Regions from separate parts of the Pseudoalteromonas spongiae UST010723-006 genome, predicted to be linked through region 2. Evidence: predicted binding sites of a transcription regulator. Region 2 holds the regulator's gene; each other region holds the start of a gene.
What was found. Region 2 encodes sigma-54, which starts transcription at its own class of promoters, with help from an activator protein. Its sites were predicted from a motif close to GTTGGCACGNNNNTNGNNT; they were not measured.
Positions count from the first base shown of each region.

Region 1: a site for sigma-54 is predicted at 2,545-2,563, ahead of PSPO_RS03860 (LPP20 family lipoprotein). Genes of this name have one in related genera too.
Region 3: a site for sigma-54 is predicted at 2,643-2,661, ahead of PSPO_RS19110 (EF-hand domain-containing protein). Genes of this name have one in related genera too.
Region 4: a site for sigma-54 is predicted at 4,062-4,080, ahead of PSPO_RS10945 (P-II family nitrogen regulator). Genes of this name have one in related genera too.

Region 1 covers NZ_CP011039.1:824,438-831,756, forward strand. The annotation lists gene PSPO_RS03840 (FlgO family outer membrane protein) at 1-423, shown strand, start outside; gene PSPO_RS03845 (FlgO family outer membrane protein) at 434-994, shown strand; tRNA gene PSPO_RS03850 (tRNA-Arg) at 1,075-1,151, shown strand; gene PSPO_RS03855 (flagellar assembly protein T N-terminal domain-containing protein) at 1,338-2,486, opposite strand; gene PSPO_RS03860 (LPP20 family lipoprotein) at 2,598-3,065, shown strand; gene flgN (flagellar protein FlgN) at 3,094-3,507, opposite strand; gene flgM (flagellar biosynthesis anti-sigma factor FlgM) at 3,511-3,831, opposite strand; gene flgA (flagellar basal body P-ring formation chaperone FlgA) at 3,963-4,679, opposite strand; gene PSPO_RS03880 (chemotaxis protein CheV) at 4,820-5,752, shown strand; gene PSPO_RS03885 (CheR family methyltransferase) at 5,770-6,594, shown strand; gene flgB (flagellar basal body rod protein FlgB) at 6,658-7,062, shown strand; gene flgC (flagellar basal body rod protein FlgC) at 7,065-7,319, shown strand, end outside.
Region 2 covers NZ_CP011039.1:2,862,172-2,869,490, forward strand. The annotation lists gene PSPO_RS13165 (calcium/sodium antiporter) at 1-417, shown strand, start outside; gene PSPO_RS13170 (KpsF/GutQ family sugar-phosphate isomerase) at 427-1,389, shown strand; gene kdsC (3-deoxy-manno-octulosonate-8-phosphatase KdsC) at 1,386-1,958, shown strand; gene lptC (LPS export ABC transporter periplasmic protein LptC) at 1,958-2,509, shown strand; gene lptA (lipopolysaccharide transport periplasmic protein LptA) at 2,511-3,029, shown strand; gene lptB (LPS export ABC transporter ATP-binding protein) at 3,026-3,751, shown strand; gene PSPO_RS13195 (RNA polymerase factor sigma-54) at 3,830-5,326, shown strand; gene hpf (ribosome hibernation promoting factor) at 5,349-5,636, shown strand; gene ptsN (PTS IIA-like nitrogen regulatory protein PtsN) at 5,638-6,093, shown strand; gene rapZ (RNase adapter RapZ) at 6,109-6,957, shown strand; gene PSPO_RS13215 (HPr family phosphocarrier protein) at 6,973-7,245, shown strand.
Region 3 covers NZ_CP011040.1:1,085,099-1,092,417, forward strand. The annotation lists gene phnW (2-aminoethylphosphonate--pyruvate transaminase) at 1-663, opposite strand, end outside; gene ybaK (Cys-tRNA(Pro) deacylase) at 773-1,243, opposite strand; gene PSPO_RS19095 (EF-hand domain-containing protein) at 1,395-1,619, opposite strand; gene PSPO_RS19100 (EF-hand domain-containing protein) at 1,730-1,945, opposite strand; gene PSPO_RS19105 (EF-hand domain-containing protein) at 2,018-2,230, opposite strand; gene PSPO_RS19110 (EF-hand domain-containing protein) at 2,317-2,538, opposite strand; gene PSPO_RS19115 (sensor histidine kinase) at 2,889-4,241, shown strand; gene PSPO_RS19120 (hypothetical protein) at 4,238-4,762, shown strand; gene PSPO_RS19125 (sigma-54-dependent transcriptional regulator) at 4,772-6,106, shown strand; gene PSPO_RS22015 (hypothetical protein) at 6,133-6,273, opposite strand; gene PSPO_RS19130 (DoxX-like family protein) at 6,236-6,526, opposite strand; gene PSPO_RS19135 (cytochrome b) at 6,720-7,259, opposite strand.
Region 4 covers NZ_CP011039.1:2,356,365-2,363,683, reverse strand. The annotation lists gene PSPO_RS10970 (GGDEF domain-containing response regulator) at 1-7, shown strand, start outside; gene PSPO_RS10965 (LytR/AlgR family response regulator transcription factor) at 125-847, opposite strand; gene PSPO_RS10960 (histidine kinase) at 837-1,391, opposite strand; gene PSPO_RS10955 (histidine kinase) at 1,494-2,597, opposite strand; gene PSPO_RS10950 (sensor histidine kinase) at 2,616-3,824, opposite strand; gene PSPO_RS10945 (P-II family nitrogen regulator) at 4,120-4,458, shown strand; gene PSPO_RS10940 (ammonium transporter) at 4,469-5,701, shown strand; gene PSPO_RS10935 (response regulator) at 5,819-6,916, shown strand; gene thpR (RNA 2',3'-cyclic phosphodiesterase) at 6,913-7,319, opposite strand, start outside.

The sequences.
Region 1 (7,319 bases), 1.1 Mb from region 2:
GATAATGTTAAATACGTTAACCAAAGCACCCCAATTGCTGTGACTAGTTTCGTATTGCTTGATAGTGATTTACAAAAAACTAATTTAGTTGGTAATCAGATTGCTGAAAGTTTTATTCATGAAATTCATAAGCTAGGTTTACCTGTTTTGGATTACAAGACCACTGATTTTTTCCGAGTGAGTACGGAAGGAGACTATATTTTTAGTCGGGACTACATGGAGTTGCGTTCGGATTTACCAATAGATTATGTGTTATCAGGTACCCTAACGAAGCATCAGAAGGGGTATTTAGTCAATGCACGAATCATTGGCATAAAATCAAAAGCAGTCGTGGCGTCAGCGCAAGGGCTCGTGCCAGATTATGCGATAAAGTCACTGCAAAATACCAAAAACAACGATGGTATTCCGTTACGAAAAGGTTAGGGCAGTATTTATGAAACATTTAATTGCGGGAGTAGCAATACTTGCTTCTGGTTGTCAAACTACAGTGCAACAATCTCAAGAACAGAAAAAAGTGTATCCTGTTGCACAACATCAACCAGCGAATCGAATTGCACCAATTAATGACTATTTGCTTGATGAATATGCGGAACAAATCGCAATGAAATTGATGGCCAACCTTGATGCAGAGCCAGAACTGGTTCGCTTAGCCGTAACATCATTTGTCGATTTAGATGATAACCTACAGTATGCAAGTCGATTTGGAAATCAACTTGCTGAATCGATGCTGACAGAAGTTCAGGCATATGGTTTAAATGTAGTAGATCATAAAGTCATGCCAGTTGTTCGCATAGATGGTAATGGTGATTACACCTATTCTCGTGATGTTAAGCAACTAAACTCTCAAGGTGTTATAAATGCCGTGTTAAGTGGTACGTTACTATATAAAAGTAACGGTGTGGTGATTAACTCTCGCATTACTAGCTTGAGTGACCAGCGTATAATAGCCAGTGCCAAATACACAATCCCATACAGTGTTGCATTTGATGAATAGCACGCAAAGGTAAACTTTTGTTTCCTATAAGTGGCTTGCTTTCTCTTTTTACTCTTTGATAATCTTGAATAAATGATATTGTTCTCGTAGCTCAGTTGGATAGAGCATTCGCCTCCTAAGCGAAGGGTCGCAGGTTCGACTCCTGCCGGGAACGCCATTAACGGCTATTAAGTTTTAACCCGCCTTTTTAATTGTTATTTGAACGTCATTAAATAATCTTTAAATCGAGCTATCTTTTATTGTTATGTAGCAATGTGATTAAAGTATTTCTTGAGCGTTACGCGGTTAACCCGAGTTATTGGTCATTAATACTAAATGCTAAGCTTCTCTTGGCTCTAGCTCCTTAGAAGCTTGCTAACGTAACCAAATCACCAATTTGTACGTTTGCCAGGAGTTTGTCGCCTATCACTTGGGCAATTGCGGTGTTTTGATTTACCTGAGTGACTCTCAACTGGTAATCAGTATTAATAATAAGCTGCTTTTGATTAAACCCTTTGCGCAGTGCAATTTGCAGCTTTTGTCCTTTCACTAGATTATTCTCAGCGCCAAGGCTAATGATCACGGTATCGTGATCGACGCTTAAAATACGTGCTTGCGCTGGAATACAGGCAAGATAGCTTGCTAAATCTTGGCCAAGCTTTAAGTTGATATCTGATATTGCTTGTCCATAAGGCATGGTCCAAAATTTTTCACTGTTCACATCGATACGGGCTGTTTTTTTGGTTTGCCAGGTGGCAAATGTATCGTAGTGTGTTTGTTTCAGCAGTTCGCCAGTTAAGCCATTGTATAGCGCCGTATTGATCGAGAAAAAACGTTCATAAGCTTTATTTTGCCAAAATGCTAACGATGAACTCTGTTGCTCACCAAGAGATAAGTCTTCTATTTGCGATATCCAGACAAACTGACTGTTATTTTGGTCGGCAATTTGTTGAATAAGCGCGCTTGAGTTGGCATCAAAATGCGCGGTGAACAGGTTTTTGGTATTAAGCTTACGGTTAATATCGGCTTTTGTGTTGAATAAATGGGTAAACTGATACAAATGTTTTACGAGCTTTTCGCTGTATGCTTTTGGTAATTCAAAAATTTGACCATAAGTTGCATGGCTCGGAGTTTTGAAACCGGTTCTTGTTAAAGCTACATTCTTTTTAATCGATGAATTTTGGCAAGTCTCGCTATTATCTAAAATATCAAGTCTTAGTGTAATTGAGAGCGTGTTGTCTGATTGAATTTCATCAATTACTTCAATCTGATCGATTGCTCCATGAGAGTAAACTTGGGTACTTGGTGTTTGCCAAATGCCATTTACCACTTGCTGTAGACTAGTAACTTGCGCACCTGAAAAAAGTAGAGCTTGCTGAATAGCATTTTCGGTTGCCATCATTCGAGCTTGTTCAACATTACCGTTGCGTATTTTGGCTTGACCGGTTGATTCATACCAAATTGCATGAGACGAAAAGCTCACAATAAAAAGAAGTAATACTAGATGTCGCATAGCGCAGCTCTCAATTTAAACCTTAGTCTGTATATTCAATTTCTGTACCAAACCATACAGTGGCGCGAAAATTGCTAATTCAAATGTAATATGCATTTGTATGGTGGCAATATGTTGAAATCAATTTTCAAAACATCAACTCTGATAACGAGCTTATATTTATTAGGTGGCTGTAGCCAACTGTTTGATAAACATATTGAATATGAATACCAAACACCAGATAACTACCCGGTGCTGTATGCGGTAGGGTATGCACCGATCAGTTTGCAACCCGGTACAACAACAGAGCAAAAATCGATTATGGCAATGAAGGCATCAAAGCTTGAGGCTTATCGTGAGCTCGCGGAACAAGTCTACGGACAAAAAGTTGACGCGCAAACGAGCGTTAAAGGCCTTATCGCTAGTAATGATACTTTGAAAGTACGTGTACAAGGTGTTGTACGTGGTGCGAAAGTAACAAAAAGCTACGCTGTGGGTGATACGTATGCAACAGAAGTTGAGCTAGATATGAAATTGGTACATGACTTATATATTGGTCAAACTAAACCAAGAAACGTTAAAAAAGTAACCTACTACTAGCAGGTTACTTTTTATTAGTAAATTCAAATTACGCTTTTAGCCCGCGAGCAATCGGGTTAGGTAGAGAGAAAGATTTGCCCGTTTTGTCATATCCGGTATGACTTTTACCAAATAGGATATTCTTTAATTTTTGTGAAGCAATCTGGCTTTGATTTGCTGCTACTTGATTCACATCATTCTGTTTTTTGCAGTCAGCTAATACCTGATTAATTTGGTTGATTGTTGGCTGATATTCAGCTTTATCAATACCGTCTTGATCGATTAATTTGGCAATGTGTTGGTCACGTTGCTGAATGGACTGCAACGATGCAACTTTGCTTTCAACAACAGATATCAACGATTCATGATCGCGCGCAACTATAGCTTCTAATTCCTGCTTTAGGATGTCAGCCATAGTATTCAACTCATCAAGTTGTTGCGCTAATATCTGTTCTAGATTCATAAACTATCGACCGAAAAGTTTAAATTCAAGCTTATTGATGTTTTCAGCAAGCTTCTCTGCATCAATTTTGTATTCGCCGTTAGCGATCGCTTTTTTAAGCTCGTTTACTTTTTTCTCATCAATACCTGATGATTGCTCCGCTTTTTCATTTAGCTTTTTAAGCTGTTGAGCTTGCGGTGTAATGCTCACTGAATCGCTAGTTGCCTTTGCAGTAGCAGTATTCACTTGCACTTGTTTATTAGCAGTTTCAGACGCTTGCTGCTTAGAGCTTTCAAGCCTGACGTTTGCTTGGCTGTTTGAGCCTTGATTTATTTGATTAACCATGACAGTTCTCTCTACTAAGATTTCACATCTTATGTATCGGCATCTCGGGTACAACCTTTAATAAAAAATGCACTATTTTTATTAAATTTGTAACCTCTTATTTAACCTGAAATTTCTACTAGAGTACAGCGCTAAATTGTGACTATTACCAGCTCAGTGTTTAAAACTCTTGCCTGAATTTTCTTTTTAGATTTTACATTGCGAATACTAATGTTGTCGCCTATGCGTCCATCTTCAAGCGCTTCACCTTGTGTTTTAATTGTCATGCCTTTAAAGCTTGCCAAAATAGTAATTTTATCGCCTTTACAAATAGTACAAATATAATTGTAGTTGATAGTTTGTCCCGCACGAACATTTCGTTTACTGCGGCTACCTATTAAGTTAGTACTCGATTTAAATTGATTCGAACGCGTTAAGTGTTTTGCAACTTGCTTGCTGGTTAAATGTTTTGCGGTAATTCGTTGCCCTTTACTGATCCCTTTTGCTGCCGTAATCACTTCAACGAGCTCTAATTGCTTTACATGCACAAAAACTTGCCAATTATTTTGGTCTAAACACTTAATTTTTATAGTAGATTGCCGATTAGTATTGATAGGATTTGCGGCACTTACTTGCAACTCGCGCTGACATGTTCGCGTTTTAATACGAGTGTCGAGCGGTAACGCCGTAATCGACAACTGCGAATTAGGGTGTTGGTTAGAGTTGGGTTGTTTGTTATCGGCAACATAATCTATTGCGATTTGCTGCAATTCTAACTTACTGTAAACCTTTGCTTTGAGTGAAGTCATAGCAAGCGCAGCAATTTGTATTAAAATAAAGAAATAAAGATTTTTTTTAAACAAACTCATAATGTTTCGACTATGCTTTATGGGTAAAACAAGGTATAACTAGCGAGTGTCAAAATTATGGCACATCAAGGTTATACGGTAGTACAATAACAAAGAAGCAAGAAGTATTCCTTTTCATTGCTTCAAGTTAGGAGATTGAAATGGCAGGCATTTTAGATTCGGTTAATCAGCGAACGCAACTCGTAGGTCAAAACAGGCTGGAGTTGTTGCTGTTTAAGTTAAAAGGCAGGCAGCGGTTCGGAATTAACGTATTTAAAGTACGTGAGGTTTTACAATGTCCTAACTTAACGGCAATGCCAAAATCTAATCATTATGTTAAAGGTGTGGCGCACATACGTGGGCAAACAATTTCAGTTATCGATCTTTCTTTAGCTATCGGTGGCCCTGGGATCCAAGATACAAAAGATTGTTTTATTATCATCACTGAATATAACCGTTCAGTGCAGGGCTTTTTAGTCGACTCGGTTGAGCGTATCGTTAATATCAACTGGGAATCAATTATGCCACCGCCGTCAGGTTCGGGCCGTTATTCGTATTTAACTGCAGTAACTGAAATCGAAAAGGAACTGGTTGAAATACTGGATGTAGAAAAGATCCTGAATGAAATTTGCCCAGTAAACACTGAGGTGAGTGCTGATTTGGTTTCAGATGGTGAGATGCAAAAAGACCTTGGCGAACGTATTGTATTTATTGCCGATGATTCGACAGTTGCGCGAAACCAAGTGAAACGGGCGCTTGAGCCATTAGGCGTGCAAACTGAGGTGGCAAAAAATGGACGCGAGGCGCTAGTTCGCCTGAAAGAAATTGCCGAGAAAGATTGTCAAAGTGTGGTCACTGAACGAGTAGCGCTACTTATTTCAGACGTAGAAATGCCAGAAATGGATGGGTATACGCTAACAGCCGAACTAAAGGCTGATCCCAGAACAGCACCGCTTCATGTTATATTACATACATCACTCAGTGGTGTATTTAATCAGGCGATGGTTGAAAAAGTCGGAGCTGATGATTTTATTGCGAAGTTTAACCCAGATGAGTTAGCTACTGCGGTTAAAAAGTGGGTTCATGAAGATTAGACCAGCGAGTAATAAACTTGAACAAAAACTTAGATGATAAAGAATATCAGCAATTTAAAAGCTTTTTAGAGCAGCAATGTGGCATTGTGCTAGGTGACAATAAACAGTACCTAGTAAAGAGTCGTCTTGCACCTTTAATGGCAAGGTTTGATGTCGACTCTTTATCAGAATTAGTGACTAAAACGCTTAGCCCGCGTGAACGTCAGTTAAGGGCTGCAGTTGTTGATGCAATGACAACTAATGAAACCCTGTGGTTCCGTGATACATATCCATTCGAATTGCTTAAGAATAAACTTTTCCCTGAACTTTCGGAGCTGCGTAGACCTATTAAAATTTGGTCTGCTGCAAGTTCTTCAGGGCAAGAGCCGTATTCAATCGCTATGAGTGCCGCTGAATTTAAGCAGTCAAAGCCAGGGGCGCTAGCGGGTGTCAATATTGTTGGTACAGATATATCTAACACCATGTTAGATATCTGTAAAAATGCTGAATACGATTCGCTTGCGCTGGCACGTGGCCTTTCACCTGAAAGGCGTCGCAAGTTTTTTACGGATTCAGATCACGGTATGGCAAAAGTGAACGATGATATAAAGCGGATGGTGAGCTTTCGCCACTTAAACTTGTTAGATTCGTATGCACTTATGGGGAAATTTGAAATCATTTTTTGTCGTAATGTATTGATTTATTTCTCACCGGAAGTTAAAGCAAAAATTATTAAACAATTCCACCAAGCCCTTAGCCCTAAAGGGTATTTATTTCTAGGCGCGTCAGAATCTATGACCGGATTAAGCGAGGATTTTGAAATGATCCGCTGTAATCCAGGTATCATTTATCAAAAAAAATAATTAGTCAGTAGCTCTGGCTTACTATTTGCATAACTTCTTCAAAGTCACTTTTTTGGAGAAGTTATGGCTATCAGTTTTGACAGAGCACTCGGCATTCATCCGCAAGCTACTCTTGCTCGTTCGCAAAGAGCAGAAGTGCTAGCAACTAATATTGCTAACGCAGATACGCCAAACTACAAAGCGCGAGACATTGATTTTTCAAAAGCCCTTGAACAGGCTAAATCGAGCCAATCCAAGCGCTTGTCGACCACTCACGAAAAACACTTCGATCTTTCTATTAATAGTTTAGAAAGTAACACCTTGTATCGAGTACCCACTCAGCCTGATACCGGTGACGGTAATACTGTGGATATGCAGGAAGAACGTAGTAAGTATGTTCAAAACGCAATGGAGTACCAAGCGAGTATTAACTTTTTAGGCGGTAAGTTTAAAGGCTTGAAAAAAGCACTAGGTGGGCAAGGGGCATAATTATGAGTCTATATAATGTATTTAACATTTCTGGTACTGGCATGAGTGCACAATCTGTGCGTTTAAATACGACTGCAAGTAATTTGTCTAATGCTAACTCAGTGAGTTCAAGTGCGGACGAAACCTACCGTGCGCGTCATCCTGTTTTTTCTGCAGAATTGAGCAAAGCGGTTAACGCGCAACAAGGTGAAGCGGTTGGAGTAAAGGTGCTTGGTATTGTTGAAAGTGACAAACCGCTTAAGCGTGAATTCAATCCA
Region 2 (7,319 bases):
CCTATCAGTTCACATTTTATTATTGAATCAGCAACCGACATTGCCAAACTATTTGGTATTAGCGATTTGGTGATTGGCTTAACTATTATTGCAATTGGTACCAGCTTACCTGAACTTGCGGCGTGTGTTGCTGGCGTACTTAAAAATGAAGACGACTTAGCGCTAGGCAACATTATTGGCTCAAATATCTTTAACCTGTTAGCGGTATTGTCGCTTGCGGGCATTATTAATCCATCAAGCGTTGATCCTGCAGTATCGAGCCGCGATATCTTAATTATGTTAGGTGCAACAGCAGCCCTTATTGCAATGAGTTTGAGTATTCGCGGTTCACGCCGTATTAATCGTGTTGAAGGCGGTTTGTTGTTAGCTGCCTTTTTTGGATATCAATACCTTATTTTCTCAACGGTAAGCGCTTAAGGCTAAGTCATGAACTTTATTGCTCGCGGTAAACGCGTTTTAGAAATCGAAAAAAAAGCCATTGAGCAACTCGCTCAATATATCAACGATGACTTTAGCAATGCGTGTCAGTTAATGTATGACTGCAAAGGCCGTGTAATTGTCATTGGTATGGGAAAATCGGGTCATATCGGTAATAAAATAGCTGCCACGTTAGCAAGTACTGGCACACCCGCTTTTTTTGTTCATCCAGGCGAAGCAAGTCACGGCGACTTAGGCATGATCACACAAGATGATGTGCTATTGATGATCTCTAATTCAGGTGAAACCGCAGAAGTGATTAACCTGATCCCCGTAATCAAGCGCATTGGTGCAAAAATCGTGGGCATGAGTGGCAAGCAACACTCAACTCTTGCACAACAATCTAATGTGCATATTTGTATCGCAATTTCAGAAGAAGCCTGCCCTTTAGGGCTAGCACCTACAGCAAGTACTACTGCAACACTGGCGATGGGCGATGCGATTGCTGTCGCATTACTTGAAGAAAAAGGCTTTACCGCCGATGATTTTGCTTTATCACACCCTGGCGGCAGTTTAGGTAAGCGCCTATTGTTAATGCTTAAAGACATTATGCATCAAGGCGAAGCATTACCTGTGGTCGCTGAAAACACAACGGTTAAAAACGCTCTGTTAGAAATGACAACCAAAGGGCTTGGTATGACAGCAGTTGTCGACAATAACGGATTACTTTCAGGTATTTTTACCGATGGTGACCTGCGCCGGATTTTAGAACAACGCATTGATATTCACGCTACAGCTATTTCAGAAGTGATGACTAAACAGTGCACAACAGCAAATGAATCGATGCTTGCTGCTGAAGCCTTAAACATAATGGAACAAAAGAAAATAAACGGTTTGCTTGTAGTTGACCAGCAACAACAGCCAATTGGCGCACTTAATATGCAGGATTTACTTAAGGCAGGTGTTTTATGAGTTTAACTGCATCACAACAGCTTTTTAACGAATTATATGCACAAACTAGTGCTGACGTATTTGCAAAAGCAAGCAAAATTAAACTGTTAATTTGCGATATCGATGGCGTATTTTCTGATGGTCGCATTTACCTTGGTAATGATGGCGAAGAACTTAAAGCATTTCACACTAAAGATGGTTTTGGTATTAAGTCGCTTATCAATAGTGGCATACAGGTTGCGGTAATTACTGGGCGCAACTCAAAGATTGTGGAAAACCGCATGAAAAGCCTTACTGTTCAGCATATCTATCAAGGGCAAGAAGATAAAATAGTCGCTTTTAATAACTTAAAGCACACGCTATCACTTGATAACGAAAACATTGCTTATATTGGCGACGATAGCCCTGATTTACCCGTAATGGAATTAGTTGGCTTTGCCGTAGCAACCAATGATGCTCACCCTCTGGTAAAACGCATCGCTGATTATAAAACTACCATGCTAGGCGGTTTTGGCGCTGTAAGAGAACTGACCGATTTAATTATGCTGAGCCAAGACAAAACACTCAGCCACGCAGGCAGTAGCAGCTAATGTCGGCGCGTATTGCACTTACTATACTTTTCACCATTGCCATGGTTTGGCTTTGGTTGCCTTACTTCTTTACTCCCAAAGAACCAAAACCGATTGTTGAAAACGTTGCCAGTATTCCTGATTACATTGCAACCGACTTAAAACAAACCAACTTTAATGAATCTGGTACTGTCAGCCATAAAGTGATGGCGCGAAAAATGTCGATGTATCAAGATTTGGGGTTTACCCACTTTGAAAAACCACAATTTACTATTTTTTCAGAACAAGGTGTGTGGCAGCTCACAGCCGATGAAGCCACGCTCTACAATAACGAAAAGCTCATTTTGGAACAAAACGTTATTGCCAAAAGTCTAACGCCCAATATCATGCTCAATACAATTGAAGCGGCAAGCGTAGAATATTTAATTAATAGCAAACTAATGACTTCTCAATCCGAAGTAAAAATGACAGGTCCGGGACTTGAAATTAAAGGACAAGGCCTCAATGCTAATTTAGAAGAGCAAGTTATTAAGTTAATAAACCATACAAAGACCACTTATTATGACCAATAACATGACGAAATTACTGTCAATCGCTGGACTAGCTGTCACTTTGTGTATCACAAGTGGACACGCTATCGCTGAGCAGATCAAACTTAAGCATCCACTTGAGATTGACGCCGATGAGCAAGCTGCTCGCTTAAAAGAAAATGTCGGTATTTTTCGCCATAATGTACAAATTAAGCATGGCAATATGACCATCACCGCCGATTACCTTGAAGCACATAAACGAGCAGAGTTAGGAGATAACCAGCAATTACTTATTGCCAGTGGTGATCCGGTAAAATTTAGTGCTGAACAAGAAGATGGATCAATCATTGTCGCAAGTGCTAAAAAAGTCACTTATGACGTGGCTAAATCATTATTTACAATGTCTGGTGGCGCTAAATTTCAACAAAATGGCGACATGATGTCAGCAGATACCATCATCTATGATCGCGCTGCTGAAACAGTGACGTCTAAAAAAGCTGAAAACTCAACTAACCAAGTAAAAACCATCATCAATACGCAAAATGAACAAGGCGGACAATGAGCACATTAATTGCCGAAAAGCTGGCTAAAAGTTACAAATCACGCCAAGTGGTAAAAAATGTTGGCTTAGAAGTGAAAGCTGGTAGTATCGTTGGTTTGCTTGGTCCTAACGGTGCCGGTAAAACAACGACGTTTTACATGATTGTTGGTTTAGTACCGAGCGACAATGGCGTTATTCGTATTGACGATAATGACATTACATTGCAACCAATGCATAGTCGCGCCCGTTTAGGTATTGGTTATTTACCGCAAGAATCGTCGATTTTTAGAAAGCTTACTGTGTATCAAAACATCATGGCGATTCTAGAGACACGCAAAGAACTTAATCGTGTGCAACGTGAAGAAGCGCTCGATGATTTATTAGAAGAATTTAACATTGGCCATATCCGAGATTCACAGGGTATGGCATTGTCGGGCGGTGAACGTCGTCGTGTGGAAATTGCGCGCGCATTAGCCGCAAACCCCAAATTTATCCTGTTAGATGAACCTTTTGCTGGTGTTGATCCTATTTCAGTGATAGATATAAAGAAAATAATTGAGCATTTGAAAAATCGCGGCATTGGCGTGTTAATAACAGACCACAACGTGCGTGAAACCTTAGATGTATGTGAAAAAGCCTACATTGTTTCTCACGGCGAATTAATCGCATCTGGCACAGCTGAAGACGTTTTAAACAACCAAAAAGTACGCGATGTATACCTAGGTGAACAATTCAGACTATAGTAATAGTTATAGGCCTTAAATTTGGAATTGAATTGTTAACTAGCGGCTTGAAATCGAAAGAAGGATTAGAATAACTACATGAAGCAATCTTTACAGCTTCGCCTTGGGCAGCAACTAACAATGACTCCACAATTGCAACAGGCTATTCGCTTGTTGCAGCTGAGTACGTTAGATTTGCAGCAAGAAATTCAAGAAGCGCTTGATGCCAATCCTTTACTTGAAGAAGACATTGACTACAGTGACGATAAACAAAACAACGAAAACACTGAGTCAAACAAAGACGAATCAATAAATGGCGATGATGTTGAAGCAGCGCCAAGCCAAAGTGAAATAGAATCAAGCGACGCACTTAGCAACGAGAATATTTCTGACGATTTAGCTATGGATGTGTCGTGGGATGATTATATCAGCGCCGCACCTGTTTCTGTCAGTAACGCCCCAGCTCCTGACAACGATACTGTGTATCAAGGCTCAACCAGCGAATCATTGCAAGATTACTTAATGTGGCAATTACGCTTAACGCCGTTCAGCGACACCGACGAGATGATCGCAACCACCATTGTTGAGGCGGTAGACGATTCAGGTTATTTAACACAAAGTAGCGAAGAAATTTTAGAAGCGGTACAGCAATCTGACGACCAAGAACAAATTGAACTAGACGAAGTTGAAGCTGTACTTAAACGCGTTCAACTCTTTGACCCTGTTGGTATTGCTGCTCGTTCGTTACAAGAATGTTTATTGATCCAGCTCAATCAGTACGACAAAAATACCCCTTGGCTAAACGAAACAAAGAGCGTAATCTCAAACCATATGGAACTTTTAGGATTACGTGATTATCGTACAATAATGAAGAAGGCTAAACTCAAGGAGCCTGAGTTAAAAGAAGTCTTAACATTAATACATAGCCTTAATCCAAAACCAGCTGAAAGCATCATAAAAGAAGAACCTGAATATGTGGTTCCCGATGTTTCAGTAAAGAAAATTAAAGGACGCTGGCGCGTTGATTTAAACAACGATAGCATGCCAAAGATCCGCGTGAATGAACAATATGCTGCGCTTACTCGCTCGATGAAATCAAGCACTGACAGCCAGTTTATTCGCAACCATTTACAAGAAGCAAAATGGTTTATTAAAAGCTTAGAAAGTCGCAATGATACTTTATTAAAAGTAGCCAATTGCATTGTTGAACAACAACAGGCATTCTTTGAATATGGTGACGAAGCAATGAAACCTATGGTTTTAAACGACGTTGCCGAAATGGTCGAGATGCATGAGTCGACTATCTCGCGTGTAACAACGCAAAAATACATGCATACACCACGTGGCATTTATGAGCTTAAATACTTTTTTTCAAGCCACGTTAGCACGGAAAATGGGGGTGAGTGTTCATCTACCGCGATTCGAGCACTGATCAAAAAGCTAGTTGCGGCGGAAAATCCAGCTAAACCATTAAGTGATAGCAAGATTACCGACTTACTAGCAGAACAAGGAATTAAAGTGGCGCGACGCACTATCGCAAAATACCGTGAGTCGCTATCCATACCACCGTCTAATCAGCGCAAGAGCCTGATCTAGACCAAATAGAAGGAAAATGCTTATGCAATTAAACTTAACAGGTCGTCACGTAGAAATTACTGATTCTTTAAGAGACTATGTCACTAACAAATTTGCAAAACTAGAGAGGCATTTTGATCATATAAATAACGTGCACGTTATTCTAGATATTGAAAAACTATCACAAAAAGCAGAAGCTACTATGCATGTTAACGGTGGCGAATTGTTTGCCTCTACCGAGCATCAAGATATGTATGCAGCAATCGATGGCCTGGTCGACAAACTAGACCGCCAAGTAATTAAGCACAAAGAGAAACTTTCTCGCCACTAAAATGAAATTAACCGATATTATTGCTGAGGACTGCGCTAAAACCGCGGTCCTTTTTAATAGCAAAAAAAGACTGTTTGAATTTATTAGCGACCTTGCCCATCAGCAAGCCCCTGATATTACTTCTCAAGAGTTTCTTGAAGCCTTGCTGCAACGCGAAAAACTAGGTAGCACGGGTATTGGTAAAGGCCTCGCCATTCCTCATGGCCGCATTGATGGCCTACAAAATACCATTGGCTTTTTAATTGTAAATCAGTCACCTATTCCGTTTGATGCCATCGACGATAAAGACGTTGATATTTTTATCGTACTGCTCATACCAGAACAAAAGTGCCAGCAACATTTGCAGACTTTAGCCACCATCGCTGATAAACTAAAAGATAAGCAGTTTTGCCGTCAACTACGTCACGCTGAAAATAATCATCAGCTATATCAAATCATTAGTAGTGAGGCGAGTTAACTAAGGGAGATGTAAGTGCAACTTATTTTAGTCAGTGGTCGTTCTGGTTCAGGAAAAACAGTCGCACTCAGAGTATTGGAAGATCTCGGGTATTATGTTGTTGACAATATTCCTGTTAATTTATTGCCTTCGTTGATCCGCTCAGTTTCAGATAAATACGACAAAATTGCAGTGAGTGTTGATGCTCGTAATATGACTAAAGAGCCAGAGGAAATAGAAGAAGTACTCGACTATTTACCTGGTTTTGCAACACCAACCTTATTTTACCTTGATAGCGATGACAGCACGCTAATTAAGCGCTTTTCAGAGACGCGCCGCTTGCATCCGTTATCACTGAATAATATCTCCCTTGAAGAAGCCATTGAAGCTGAGAAAAAGCTGCTCGATCCTATCGCCTCACAAGCGGATATCTTTATTGATACAACAGGCTTAAGTGTTCACCAACTTGCCGATAGCATACGAGAGAAAGTACTCGGTAAAAAATCAAATCAGTTAATTATCACGTTTGAGTCATTCGGTTATAAACACGGTATTCCAAAACATGCTGACTATGTTTTTGACGCCCGATTTTTACCAAACCCGCATTGGGAGCCTGCTCTTAAGCCATTAACAGGGTTAGACCAACCAGTGATCGACTTCCTTTCTAGCCAGCCTGTAGTTCATAAATTTGCATGGCAAGTGCAAACCTTTATTGAAACTTGGTTACCGCATTTAGAGCGTAATAACCGTAGCTATTTAACCGTTGCAATTGGCTGTACTGGCGGCCAGCATCGTTCAGTTTATTTAGCGCAAACACTGGCTGATAGCTTCGCCAAACACCATAAAAACGTAAAAGCCCACCATCGTGAGCAAGTAAACAAATAAGCATAAGCGACTATTATGTCAGTTGAAAAACGATTTTTAATCGAAAACAAGTTAGGGCTACATGCTCGCGCTGCAACCCAACTAGCAAAGCTCGCAATGGCATTTGATGCGAAAATTAGTTTATCCCAAGGCGGTAAAACGGCTGAAGCTGATAGTGTATTGGGTTTAATGCTGTTAGAAAGCTCGCAAGGTAAAGAGGTATTAGTGCGTTGTGAGGGTCCTGACCAAGATCAAGCGTTACTTGCCATAGGCGATTTAATTCAAGCTAAGTTTAACGAAGACGAATAAACAGCTAACTTAGTTAAAACATTTTTCTGCAATAATGCTACAATAAGTTAGACGTAAGTTAACTCTAATAAATC
Region 3 (7,319 bases), on a different replicon from region 2:
GCTAAGCGAGCGTGCAATGCCTTGGCACTTTTCAATAATTGCTTTTTTAACAATCACAAAGCCAAACCCCGGTACACCTTGAATACATTTATTAGCAGAGCTTATAAGCACATCTATGTTAAGTTCAGCCATATCAAGCTCAATACCACCAAAGCTGCTCATTGCATCTAATATAAAGGTTTTATGGTACTTTTTAGCAAGCGCGCCCATTTCTGCAACGGGGTTAAGCATGCCCGTGGTGGTTTCGCAGTGCACCATTGCAATATGAGTAATATCACTGTGCGCTTGTAACTGCTCTTCAACCTCAGCCATATTTGGTAACTGGGTTTCATCTAAATTTACTACCTGCGCATTAATATTTAAGTAATTTGCAATTTCGGCGATACGCTTACCATAAGCACCATTGTTAATAATGAGCAGTTTATCGGTGTTTTTAATTAAACTACCAAGTGCTGATTCAACACTAGCGGTACCACTTCCTTGCATTAAAACACTCGTAAAATCATCAGTATTACTTGCAAGTGCTGTGAGTTTAGCGCGGATCGCCTGCACAATCTCAATGTTATAGTCGTCATCCCAGGTACACCAATCTTTAAGCATTGCTTGCTTTACTGTATTACTGGTTGAGAGTGGGCCCGGCGTCAATAACAAGTATTCATTCATTTCATCTTTTCCAATCTGGTATAGTCCAGATTATTTAAGCATAAATAATGGCCTTGAATTATGAAACTTCAATGACAAATAACGGTTCGGGATAAACCTTAGATAGGAGTTATTCGGCTTTTAATGGTACAAACTGTCCATTAGTCAGTGATAAAAGATCACTTGGTTGAAGTTCAATCTCCAAACCGCGACGACCGGCGCTCACATAAATAGTGGATTGTGCTTTAGCTGAGTCATCAAGCAGGGTTTTAAGACGTTTCTTTTGTCCTAGTGGGCTTACGCCGCCAAGTACATAACCGGTTGAACGCTCAACATCGAGCGGTTCGGCCATTTTGGCTTTTTTTGCTTTACTCGCCTTGGCCACAGCTTTTAGATTTAATTTTCGATCGACAGGAATAATCGCGACAACCAGCTCGCCATTATCTAAGCTTGCTACCAGCGTTTTAAACACAGTGGCCGCAGATACGCCAAGCTTTTCACTGGCTTCTAACCCGAAAGATGCAACACTGCTGTCGTGTTCATACTGGTGTACGGAGAAATCTATCTTCGCTTTTTCTGCTGTTTTAATTGCTGGCGTCATGATTTTGCTCATAAAACTAAGATGTTATAAGCAGCTTACATAAGCCAATTCAAAAGCAAAAGCACTTTTAATGTGAAAATAGTGCGACCGTAAAAGTATTCATGTCCAACAAAAAATAGTTCAGGTCGCACTAGGGAGGGTTGATACGGGGTTATCCTGTGAATCTGGCGAATTCTTGTGGACTTAATTCGCCATTATTATCACGGTCTAAATGTGTAAATTGTTCAAGTAGTGCGTGATTGCGTTTCGCCTCGTCTACGCTGATGGTACCGCTGTTGTCAGAATCGAACAAAGCAAACTCTTCATCTGCAACGGCTTTTACGGTGGCAAATAACATTACATACATTGAGATTGCGATAACTAAGGCTTTTTTCATTTCACTTCACTACTTGATTTAATAAAAAAAGTTGGACTCACTCGGCATACTGATTGACAAGGAGTTAAGTGAGCCCAACTGTAAAACGGGATATTTAAGAAGCTTTAAACTTATGACGCTTTAAACTTCGAAAATTCCTCTTTGCTTAACTCGCCACTGTTGTCTACATCTAAGTCAGCAAATTGGTGAACTAGCGATACGTTTTGCATTGCTTCGTCTTTGCTGATAGAACCGTTACCGTCTGTATCAAGTGTTGCGAAATCGTCCGCTGCAACTACTGAGAATGAACTTGCGATAACAAATACTGACATTACTAATTTTTTCATTTTAAATTCCTTCATCTTTACTTTGGGTTTGTTACTTAACGTTGGAAAGTAGCGCACTTCCCCTGGTACGGATTAGCCTTTAAATGCTGCAAACTCGTCTTTGCTTAGCTCGCCGTTACCATCAACATCCAGTGTTTTAAATTGCTCTGAAAGTGCTTCATTTTGTGCCGCTTCCTGCTGGCTGATTGCACCATTGCTATCACTATCAAGTGTTGCGAAATCGTCTGCTGCAACTGCTGAGAATGAACTTGCAATAACAAATACTGACATTACTAATTTTTTCATTTGGAACTTCCTTTCATTTTAACTTTGAATATCTAAACTGATTGGAAAGTAGCGCACTTCCCTATTATTAAGTGGTAAGGCGTTTATTAGCCTTCAAATGCTGCAAATTCGTCTTTGCTGATTTGCGCATCTTCGTTTGTGTCTAACTCTTGAAACACTTCAGCTACTTTACTGTTTGCAGCTGCTTCTACTTCAGAAATGAAGCCATCTTTGTTAAGGTCAAGCTCATCAAATAATGTGTTTGCTTGTGTATTAAATGCTGCTACACCAAGTACTGCTGTTAAATATGCAATTGCTCTAATCTTCATGGGTATTTCTCCCTATATTTGGATGTCTGTTAAATTTTTGCTTAACGCAAAATACATTTGTTAAGCTAGTCTCGTTTTATGCTTTCGCATTGTCGCTAAGACTATTACAAACATGATGCCAACTTTTAAAAAAGCATATAAAACAAATAGATAGGATATTTTTGAAGTATTTCGCTCGAAAATAAGCTGTTTATTTGTTGCTAAATTGCAACAACAAAACAGCCATCATATTTTTATCTTTATAAAACAATTGGTTATATTGTCGCAATTTTGCAACAACTAATTTAATTTCTACTTTTAATCGAACAAAAGCTGTTCGGTTCAGCCTGTATTTGCAAAGGTTTTTTTTAGTGAAACAATTTTTTTCTCAGTCGTTACAAAAACAAGCGCTAGTTGCCATGTTAGTGGGTGTACTTCCGATCGTATTGCTTACACTGTGGTATGCCACCAGCATCTCGAAACACCAGCAAGAAACGCTTATTATTTACGATGAAAATCAGGAGCTTATACTCGAGTACAATTATATAAAAGCAGACGTAAATGGCATTGAAAAGGCGCTCAAAAACAACCAACTGTTAAAGAGTGAACAATTACAAATTAGTATCGAACAAAAATGGCAAACCACGCAAAATCGCATCGAATTACTAAAATTAAAACTCGCGAAAAGTGATTTTGTTGCTAAATTGCAACACGCGACATTATTAGACCCAAAAAGCGCTGACGAATTTGCGCAACTGGTGGCGCAACTTAAACAACTTGATGCCAACTTTGATGACACACTAGATACCCGCCTAGCAAATAAAAATGAACAGTTTAAGTCGTTACAAACCGAGTTTGTTGTTGGCCTTATTGTGTTACTGCCGATATTAGTGATTATTAGTTCGTTTTTAATCTTTCGCATTTGTCGTCAACTCAATCAGGTTGAAACCGTGTTATCTGATGTAGGTAAGGGGCAGTTAGATCAGCCGATAAAATTATCAGGTAGCCATGAGCTGCAACAACTTGGCAGGCGACTTGACTGGCTTCGCTTGGCACTAAAACGCGTGCAACAACAAAAGGAAACTTTTTTACGTCATGTCACACACGAACTGAAAACACCGCTAGCCTCGATTAATGAAGGCAGCAGCTTATTAAACAGCGGTTTACTTGGCGAGGTAAGTGATAAACAAGGTAGAATTCTAACCATAATGCAACAATCGGTAGAAAAGCTTGCACGCATGATTGATGATTTACTTAATTACAGTGCAGCCAGCCACCCTGACGGATTACAACAGGTCACCTCTTTCAACACACTTGAAGAAGAAATTAACCGTCACTTAAGTGATACTATTGCGAATAAGGACATCGCTATATGTTGGCACATTAGCGCTACAAATAAGGTACCTCACTTACCGTGTAAATTGATCCTTACGCAACTAGTCAGCAATGCGCTAAATCATGCGACGAGCACAGTAGATATTTACATTAGACAAAATCATAATACCATTGAACTTAACGTGGCGGACGACGGACCAGGCATTAATCAAGAAGAAGCACACTTACTTTTTCAGCCTTTTTACCAAAGCGAACACAATAAAAACAAGCAAGGTTCTGGGTTAGGGCTTGCCATTGTGTCAGAATGCGTCAATCAATTAAAAGGCGATATCACATGGCAAGAAACAGACTCAGGTGCAAACATACTAATTACATTCCCAAGCCAATGAAGATATTTAAACTCATTACACAGTTAAGTGCGGCACTGTTTATTGTCGCATGTACAAGTACACCACCTGTGCAAAATAACAGTGAACACACTCAGCCGACAACAAATACAAATAAAGCGGTAGAACAAACGCATCAACCGATTACCGCGGTTATAAGCGCCTTGCTTGCAAATTGTACTCAAGCGCCAACACATCCAACTCTTGAAAACGAGGCGTTACAAACATTTATTGGTGAATACTGTACAACAACCTCTACCAACAAACAGTTAAAACTGATTGAAGAAATTAAAACCAACGCGTTATGGCCAAATGATTACGTGGTTTGGTTTGATTCGCTAACTTGGCATACGGAAAACTTACGAAAACAAAAGATCACTAACTTTTATTCAGATTCAAAAGCTCAAAAACACGAGCAACAATTGCTCGAGCTGCAAAGGCAATTAATTGAACTTAAACAAAAGCTAGTCGACATTGAAAAACAACGCCTTGAAACCTCTCTTTCAGAAAACAGAACACAATAAAGGACACCTATGAAACATTTGGCTAGCGCTGCCAATTTATTACTGGTTGACGATGACACTGCGCTTGCAGAACTGCTTGCGATTCGCCTTGAAGGCAACGGATATAATGTCACTGTGGCTGAAAATGGTAATCAAGCACTTGCCCTGTTAAAGCAAACCGCCATTGATTTAGTGATCACCGATTTTAAAATGGCGAATATGGATGGCTTTGCTCTTAATCAAGAAATCAAAAAATTTTACACTGGCATGCCAGTAATTATGATGACGGCACATGGCTCTATTCCCGATGCGGTAGATGCCATGCACCAAGGGTTTGTTAGCTTTTTAACAAAACCTATCGATAGCCAACAAATGCTTGATGTGATTGAAAAAACGCTTGCCGGCAAAGTAAGCCAAAACAGCAGTGTTGAGCCAGATAACTTTCATGGCCTCATTTACCAAAGTGAAAAAATGCACCAATTAGTGCAGCAAATAAAAGCGCTGGCAAACAGTAAGGTTAATATCCTTATTCAAGGTCAAAGCGGTAGCGGTAAAGAAGTCGCAGCAAAAGCCATTCACTTAGCCAGTAATCAAGCCAACGGTCCTTTTATTGCTATTAACTGTGGTGCAATGCCAGGTCACTTACTTGAATCAGAGTTATTTGGTCATAAAAAAGGTGCCTTCACAGGTGCTGTAAGCGATAAAGAAGGTCTAGTACAAGCGGCCAATGGCGGTACCTTATTTTTAGATGAAATTGGCGATATGCCGCTTGATTTGCAAGTTAAATTATTACGGGTGTTACAAGAGAAAAAAGTTCGTCCGGTTGGCAGCCAAGTTGAACAAGAAGTCGATATTCGTGTGGTCTCGGCAAGCCATAAAAATATTGTGCAAGCGGTCAAAGATAATCAATTCCGTGAAGATTTGTATTATCGCTTAAATGTGGTTTCAATTACCTTACCGAGCTTAAAAGAACGCTTAGATGATATCCCCCTGCTCGCCACGCGATTTTTAGCCAAACTCACCGACGATGCCAAACAATTTAATCCACAAAGTATCACGCGCATGCTAAGTTACGATTGGCCGGGTAATGTGCGTCAACTGCACAATATCGTTGAACACTGTATTGCCATTAGCGCCGGAAATATTATTACCGAAGATGTTGTTGCAAACGCATTGCCTGATTCAGACGAAACGCATAACGCCTTTGTTGGTTTAAATGAAGCCAAACGTCAGTTTGAATATGACTATATTCAAAAGGTGTTAGCACTGTCTGGTGGCAATGTGTCTGAAGCTGCAAAACTGGCACAACGAAACCGTTCCGACTTTTACAAATTAATGAAAAAACACGAAATTAATAATGAGTGATCATACAGTTACGTAATAGTGTTCCGTTACACTTGGGCGTTATCACCGTTTTTGGATTGGTTTAAGTCTGCAAGTAAAATGAGGCTTAAACCAATTATCGCAATATTCGTTGTAACTGGATTAAATGCTTCAATCAGTAACGTCGGCTGTAAAATCGCAACAAACAATAATAAACCACATAACGCTAAGATATTGAAAAATAAAAGCAGTTTTGAACGATAAAAAAACAAAAATAAGCAAACCGAACAACACTTCCCCGACTCCTGCGGCTTTTGTGATGAAGTAAGAGGTTTCTTCAGAAAACCCGATACTCGCCGTCATTAATTTTTCAAGTGGCGCAATATGCACTAGTTTTGGAAAAATTCCGTGATACAACCAACTAAAACTCACAATATAACGAGCAATTTGAACTGATGACACCGAGTTTCGTCCTTGATTTACAGCATTAATATTGACGTCATCCTAACATCAAAACACCCAGCAACGTTTTAAAGATTGCAAAAACACCAATTTAAATCGCTTACGAAGTATTACGACCATAAAAAACACCCAAACAACGACGCGCCGTTTGGGTGTTGGCCCTAAGCCTTACAGCATTTTTCGCAAAATGAATTTAAGCGCGCCCGAGCATGCGCAATAAGGTGACATCTTTACTCAACAGGTGATGTTTAAACGCACCCAGAATATGCAACGCAATCAATCCAGTTAAACCATAGGCAATATACGAATGCGCTGCTTTAGCTAAAATGAAAATGGTTTCGTTATAGGGAACAGCTGCAGAATCGATGTAATTACTGGCAACCAATGTAAAACCAAAAATATCAATACCGTAACCGCCGAAACCTGAGTACAACATACCACTTATAGGCATCAAGATAGTACCGGCTAATAGCGCCCAGTGGGCTGCTTCGATGAGCTTTTGTTGATGGTGTGACACCGCTGATGTAGGCGTTAGCAACCCTTTTTGAAGACGATACAAAGCACGCGGAAGTACTACTAGCAAAGCTAACACACCAATAGACTTATGCGTTGGGTAAAGTGCCCACACCTCCCAATACACCATGTAATAACCTACGCTGATCAGGCCCAACATAATAAACGCGCTCAACCAATGAAAGTAGCGAGTGGTACGATTAAGTGACGGTATATTCATTTTAATTACTCCAATTATGTAATGCGCCATACGTTAAAGTGCACAATAACTGGGGTAAAG
Region 4 (7,319 bases), 510 kb from region 2:
CCAATAAAGCCAACCTTTGAAGAGTAAGCTAAGAGTGCTCTACTGACACTCTTAGCTTTTAATATTGCTGAAATCTGAAATCTGAAATCTGAAATCTGAAATCTGAAATCTGAAATCTGAAATCTTACAGCTGCGTAAACTCAAGTAGTTGTCTTAATTTGGTTGCTTGTCTGCGAGAGATTTCAACCGTTTGACCATTGCTTAGCGTCGCTGTTAAGCCATAGCTAATTGCCTGTTCCATGCTTTCAATTGCATCTAGACGAATAATGTCTGAGCGACTGGCACGGAAATAATGCCTTTCGTCTAATTTTGCTTCAATTTTATTAAGCGAGCTGTGCAAGTACGCTTTACCGTGCGGTGTATAAATCGCTGCATGGTTACCAATTGACTCAAAACGAATGATCTCTTTCAGCTCAATAATGCGCATAGTTTCGCCGTATTTCACCATTAGTTTGTGATCATCCGGTAGGCCACTTGCCGATGCGCTTTGTTCAAGACGTTTTTCTAACTTTTCAATGCTTTCGGCTAAACGAGCAGGGTTTACTGGTTTTACTAGATAGTCCATCGCGTTTAGTGAAAACGCTTCTACGGCAAACTGGTCGTAAGCAGTACAGAAGATAATATTCACGTCATCACCGAGTGATTCTGCAAGCTCTAAACCGGTTGCGCCAGGCATATGAATATCTAAGAAGATTGCATCCGGTTTGTGCTCAGCGATCTTTTCACTCGCTTCTTCGGCATTTTTAGCCTCATCAACAATTTCAATTTGGCTATGTTTTGATAGTAGGCGTTTTAATTCACTGCGAGCAAGACGTTCGTCATCAACAATTATTATTCTAATACTCATTGTTAAAAGTTAACTCCATCGTGTAAGTGGTCGCATCACAGGTTTGTGTTGCACTGCAAACATTACCAAGGCCGAGCTTCGCAATTAGCTCGTTTAATGGCAAGTCACCTGACTTTATTTTTGGTGTTTGCGTTAATTTAAGTGTAAAAGTAAGCGCACCGCCAGTTTCATTGGTGCTTACAAGTAGTTCATTGTGGCTAACGCTGTAAATATCTTTTTTGATGAATACATACTCAACTATAGGCAGTAGCAAAGAGCATGCTAAAGGATATGGGCTGGAAAGCTTAGTGAACTGTTTTGTTATTGTAATTCGTTCTTCAAGGCGTAGCGCTTCTAAATCAAGCAAGTGTGCTAATTGAGTTAAGTCGTCGCTAACGCTGGTATTACCTACACCGTCGTTTAGTTGGTAGCGAATTAACTCGGCAAGTTTGCCAAGTAAGTCGCTCGCTAAATCTTGATTTTCGAAAATCATATAGCGGATAGCATTCATGCTATTAAACAAGAAGTGTGGATTTAATGGTGCTTCCGCATTTTTTTCAAACATATAAAAAGAAAGTCTCTTTTTTGACAGACTATTCTGAGTCTATCGATTTTAAAATTATCTCGCCAATTAAAATGATAAACGGCAAAAAAGTGAGATGAATGGTTAGGCTGTTTTTTCTAGTTGTTGTTGCCAGTCAATTGGCAGTTCAATCACTACTTTTCTTCGCTTACCGCTTTTAACTAAAACGATGCTGGCATCGTTACTATACTGGTGCTCTAAACGGCTTTTTACATTATCGAAATGTTCAGTATCTAAAAAGAACTTACCGTGGCTTTGATGCGCAATTTCGATACGATATTTTTGGTGTTTTATAAAGCTTGCTATCGTCAGTTCGCCGTTGCGGTTACGTGCAGTATTGAGTAAAAACGAACAGATAAAAATAAGCGACATACTTGGGATATTAGGTGATATCTCAGCGTCATGAAGCTTTAAGCTGTAACTACTTGGCGCACGCTTTTGTTCTTCAAGTAACTCTAGGTAATTGGCTAAACTGGCCAGTTCATCATTGAGCTTTGCATCGGCTGTTTTACTCGACATCAAGTTGTAACGAAAAAGGTCCGATGCTTTGGTTACAAGATCTGCCGCTTTTTCTTCATCAATATCAATTTGATGCTTAATCGCTTCCATGGTATCGAATAAAAACTCAGGGTTAACACGGTTGGTTAAAATTTGTAGTTTTTGCTTTTTAAGCAATAATGCGAGCTGCTTATAATTTGAAATACTAGCTGCAAGTACGTAACAGTAAGCCCACACTAAATTAAACACAATATTATAAATAACATAGGCTACGAGTGACTCGCCTAAGCCATCCAAATGCATGATACTGTTTAAGTACTCTTCAAGAGAGTAAGGTACTAATGTGAGAAATATAGGTAAAAAATCTAAACCAATAATCACTAACGAAGTGATGGTGGAACTAGCTAATAGCAGTAAAAACAGTTTCCACTTAGTTTTAGCATAGGTTTTATAGTGTTTATAAACGCCGCGCAGCACGATATGAAATGCCGCAAATATCATTATGAGCTGGTAAGTGCTGAGAGCTAATGCCCCGTACCAACCAAGTTGAAATATGGGTATTTCTTGGCCGTCAGGTTCTTGAAAAATCCCCCAGACACCTAAGAGAGTTACTAAGGCTGATACAAATAAGATCGGCCCTTGGTATCGCCAATAGTTAGGACTGGTATTTCGAATGTAACTGAAATTCATAACCGGATTTTGACCTTTTTAAATTGGCAATGTTAAACATGCGATATATTTATCGTCTTTAAACTCAGCGTTTAACGAGGCGTTTTCGTTATACATTAGCTGTAAGCGTTTAATTAGGTTTTCTTGCCCTGTACCTGTGCTTTCGACTTTATAGGTGCCTGTGTAAATTGGATTACTTACGGTCACCACAAGTTGGTTTTTTTGTTTAGCAATATCAACAATCAGCAGGCTTTGATCTTGCCTTGGAGCGATACCGTGCTTAATTGAGTTTTCAATTAACGTAAGAATGCCCATAGTGGGGACTTTGATATTTAAGCAGGTTTCATCTACATGCATTTCAATTAACAAGCGCTCTTCAAGGCGAATATGCTCAATATCAAGATAGAATTCACAAATGCGTAATTCTTCTTTTAATTTTACCGTAGGGTGCTTATTTGCTGTTAAGTTGTAGCGAAAAAGCTCATTTAGTTTATCGATTAACTCTTTAGCAAGCTGTTTATCTTCGAAAATCATACCGCGAATACTGTTTAATGAATTAAACAAAAAATGCGGATTAAGCTGACTCATTAGTAATGCGATCTGACTTTGCTTAAGTTGTGTTTTAACTTGGAAGCGACGTTTTAATGCTGACAACGGTAGATAGCAAAACAACCAAAAAAGGAATGCACCGAATTGAGACTTTAATTGTTTCGAAGAGGCACGATCAATCGCTTCTTGGTCTCCACTATTAATTTTCTCAAGTTCCTCTCGCGCTTTTAGTTGTGCTTGGTCAAACCCTTCTTTAAAACCTCTTTTAAATTCAGATTTAGCTGTCGCATTAGTTGGTGTTTCATCTTGAATGTCTTTGCTTTTTTCAACTTCGCTGTTTGTTTTAACCTGATTAAGCGGATCTTTATCGGGGTTTGCTCGATAATAGGCAATTTCGTTATCAATAGGCACAAACATGTCTCTGCTTATATCGCGAATGCTCTTGCCTATAAATGAGCCAACAGTAACAAAGACTAAGCCACAGATGAAGACTTTCATAAATCCGACTTCTTTGTTGCGTAAGAAATTAATGGGGGCGCGAATCAAAAAGTGAGTAATAAGAAAGAAGCTTAAAGTGCGTATGCCTGCATACGCGAATGTGTTTGCAAGGCCATGCATTTCCTTGTCGGTGTCTATATTTGACATTCCGCCAAGTAATAATATGAGAGCAATTAAAGCTTGGATAACCCAATAAGCCATTTGCTTATATATCCTTTGTTATTGTTTTTTATTCCATTGAGTTAGTACGGCTCAGCATAACAGCTAACTCAGACATAGCATATTGTGTCAAAAACGGTCACCAAAGCAAGTTTTTGCTGTTTCATTTTTTGCACCAAAACGTTCACAAACCCACTATTGCTGCACCTTTGTGGTGCGTTAACTTTGTTGTAACACATTGTAAATTACATAACTTTATGAATTAGATAAAAAAATATTATTGGCATAAAGGTTGGATTTAGTAAGTACAAATAAAAAACAACAACAGGTACACGTTATGAAAATGATCAGCGCCATTATTAAGCCATTTAAGCTTGATGATGTTAGAGAAGCGATGTCAGATCTTGGCATTGAGGGCATGACAGTAGTCGATGTAAAAGGTTTTGGACGTCAACGCGGGCACACTGAGCTATATCGAGGCGCAGAGTACCAAGTTGATTTTATTCCAAAAATTAAAGTCGAAATTGCAACGCAAAGCGACAATGTTGACCGTGTGGTTGAGGCAATTACCAATGTGGCACAAACCGGCAAAATCGGTGACGGCAAAATTTTTGTCTATGACCTAGAGCAAATTGTTCGTATTCGTACGGGCGAGTTAGACGAAGCGGCAATTTAAGGGGAATGTCATGGAAAACACAGTAGTTGAATTAAAGTTTGCGCTCGACACATTTTACTTTTTAATGTCTGGCATCTTAGTAATGTGGATGGCTGCGGGTTTCGCAATGTTAGAAGCGGGCCTAGTACGCTCTAAAAACACCACTGAAATTTTAACTAAAAATGTCGCGCTTTACGCGATAGCATGTACGGTTTATCTGATTGTTGGTTACAACATTATGTATGTTGATAATGCCGAGGGTGGTTTTTTACCGTCATTGGGCATGCTGATTGGTACTGAAGCGGCAGATGCTGATCATGCACTGCAATCAGACTTCTTCTTCCAAGTTGTGTTTGTTGCAACGGCAATGTCGATTGTTTCAGGTGCAGTTGCTGAGCGCATGAAGTTATGGTCTTTCCTAGTTTTTTGTGTGGTGTTAACTGGTTTTATATACCCATTAGAAGGTTACTGGACTTGGGGCGGTGGCTTCTTATCTGAGATGGGGTTTGTTGATTTTGCAGGTTCAGGTATCGTACATATGGCGGGGGCAGCGGCTGCGCTTGCCGGTGTATTATTATTGGGTGCACGTAAAGGGAAGTATGGTAAAAATGGTGAAATCTACCCAATTCCGGGCTCTAATTTGCCGCTTGCAACACTAGGTACATTTATTCTTTGGATGGGTTGGTTTGGTTTTAATGGTGGTTCGCAATTGCTGCTATCAGATAAAGAAAATGCCACAGCAGTGAGTCAAATCTTACTTAACACGAATGCGGCAGCGGCTGCTGGCGCAATCTCAGCACTATTACTTTGTAAAGTGTTATGGCGTAAAGCTGATTTAACTATGGTATTGAATGGCGCACTTGCAGGTCTTGTTGTAATTACTGCAGAACCTGCATCGCCAAGCCCGTTACTTGCGGTGCTGGGTGGCGCGCTAGGTGGCAGCTTAGTTGTGTTCAGCATTGTGGCATTAGACAAAGCTAAAATTGATGACCCAGTGGGTGCGATTTCAGTTCACGGTGTATGCGGCTTCTTAGGTCTTATGTTAGTGCCGTTATCAAATAGTGATGCGACTTTTGTAAATCAACTAATTGGCGCAGTAGTAATCTTTGCCTTTGTGTTTGTGAGCTCATTTATTGTTTGGGCAGTACTTAAGAAAACCATGGGGATTCGGGTTGGCGAAGAAGAAGAAATTAACGGTATGGACCAACACGATTGTGGTGTAGATGCGTACCCTGAGTTTGTTACCGTACGAGGTAATATCTAACCAGCTAGTTTGGTTTAAGTTGCAAACACGCAAAAGCCCAATGCCTAATGGCGTTGGGCTTTTTTATTTGTAATATTATTCTATGCTTAGTACTGGTGCTATTAACGTGTTTAAACTATGAAAATAGACTTACTAATTGCGGAAGACGATATTTGTTTAAATGATCTTGTTGCCTCAAGCTTGACCGATGAATACCTAGTGTCACAAGCGTATAACTTGGAGCAAGCGAAAGCCTTGTGCGATAAGTCTCAATTTAGTGTCATAGTATTGGATTACTACTTTCCCGATGGCGAAGGGGTTGAGCTTATTCATCATATTAAAAAACAAGGTAAAACCCCAATTATAATTTTTCTCAGCGCATCTGAAGAGCTTGATGTCAAAATGAATGCATTCAATGCAGGTGCCGCCGATTGGATTGATAAACGCGCATTTATTCCCCCTTTACTATTAATTAAAATTAAAAAAGCGCTCGCTAACCGGCAAGAGTTTGATGCCCTAAAAGAGGCTGAGCAACAGGCAAACACAGCGGTATTTTCTGCAATGTCTGATTCTTTTATGTGGGGTAATACGGCAAGAGCGATTCAAGGCTGCCTTTCTTGCACTAACTACAGCGAGTTTTTAGTTCATATTTTTTCGTATTTACAGAGCTTAGAGCTTACGGCGTCGATTGCTTACAGTGAAAATAGTCAGATAAGTTACTGGGATAGTCCTTATGCACGTGCATGTGGTATGGAAGAAGATCTTTTTAAATTAGTAATGCAAAAAGACGAGCGTATTATTAACGCTGGGCGTCGATATTTTTTCAAAGACAGTTATATCTGTATTTTAATTAAAAATATGCCTGAAGACGAAGTGCGAAAAGGGCAAATTTTAGATGTGGTAGCGGCCTATATTGAATGTGCAAATCATCAAGTTAATATGCTTAATCAAGAATATGTAAAACAACTGTATTTTAAAAAAATTGCATACGAACTAGATGACTTACAGCAAAAAATGGGGCTTTTTACAGAACAAACCCAGCAAATTCAAAGTCACCAATCACTTAAGTTTTTTGAAATCTTTAGCCAACTTGAACTCACCAACGACGAAGAAAGCAAGTTAACTGAAGTCACCGATGACACGTTAATGAAGTTTGAAGAACTCGCCTATAGTCATGTAAAAATTATTAATAGCTTAAATAACGTGATTAAAGATTTTAAACGCCAATTATCTTAGCCGGTTTTTAGCGGAAATGTTTCGATTGGTATATAGCGTAACTGGTTATTAATGCGCGTCGAGTGAAAGAGTTTAAATTCACTATAGGTCACGTCAAACGGCGTGATTTTTTGTATTGTTTGAGGGGGCTGTTTGCAGTTTCGTATTAGTGTAACGTGCGGGTGATAGGCAAACGGGTTAGTGTAAAGTTGCAGTTTTTCACCTTTATCGCGTAATGTATTGGCAAGCTGTGTTAATGAGCTGGGTTGGCTTGTTGGTTTTAAATAAAAAATTCCACTATTTTGCCAAAAGCTTGTCTCTTCAAAGCGCAAGCTAAATGGGGACACCGTTAAGCTGTGCGCAAATTCAATTAAAGCTTTTTGTGTTTTTATTGGCACATTCGGTAAAAAAGCTAAGGTTAAGT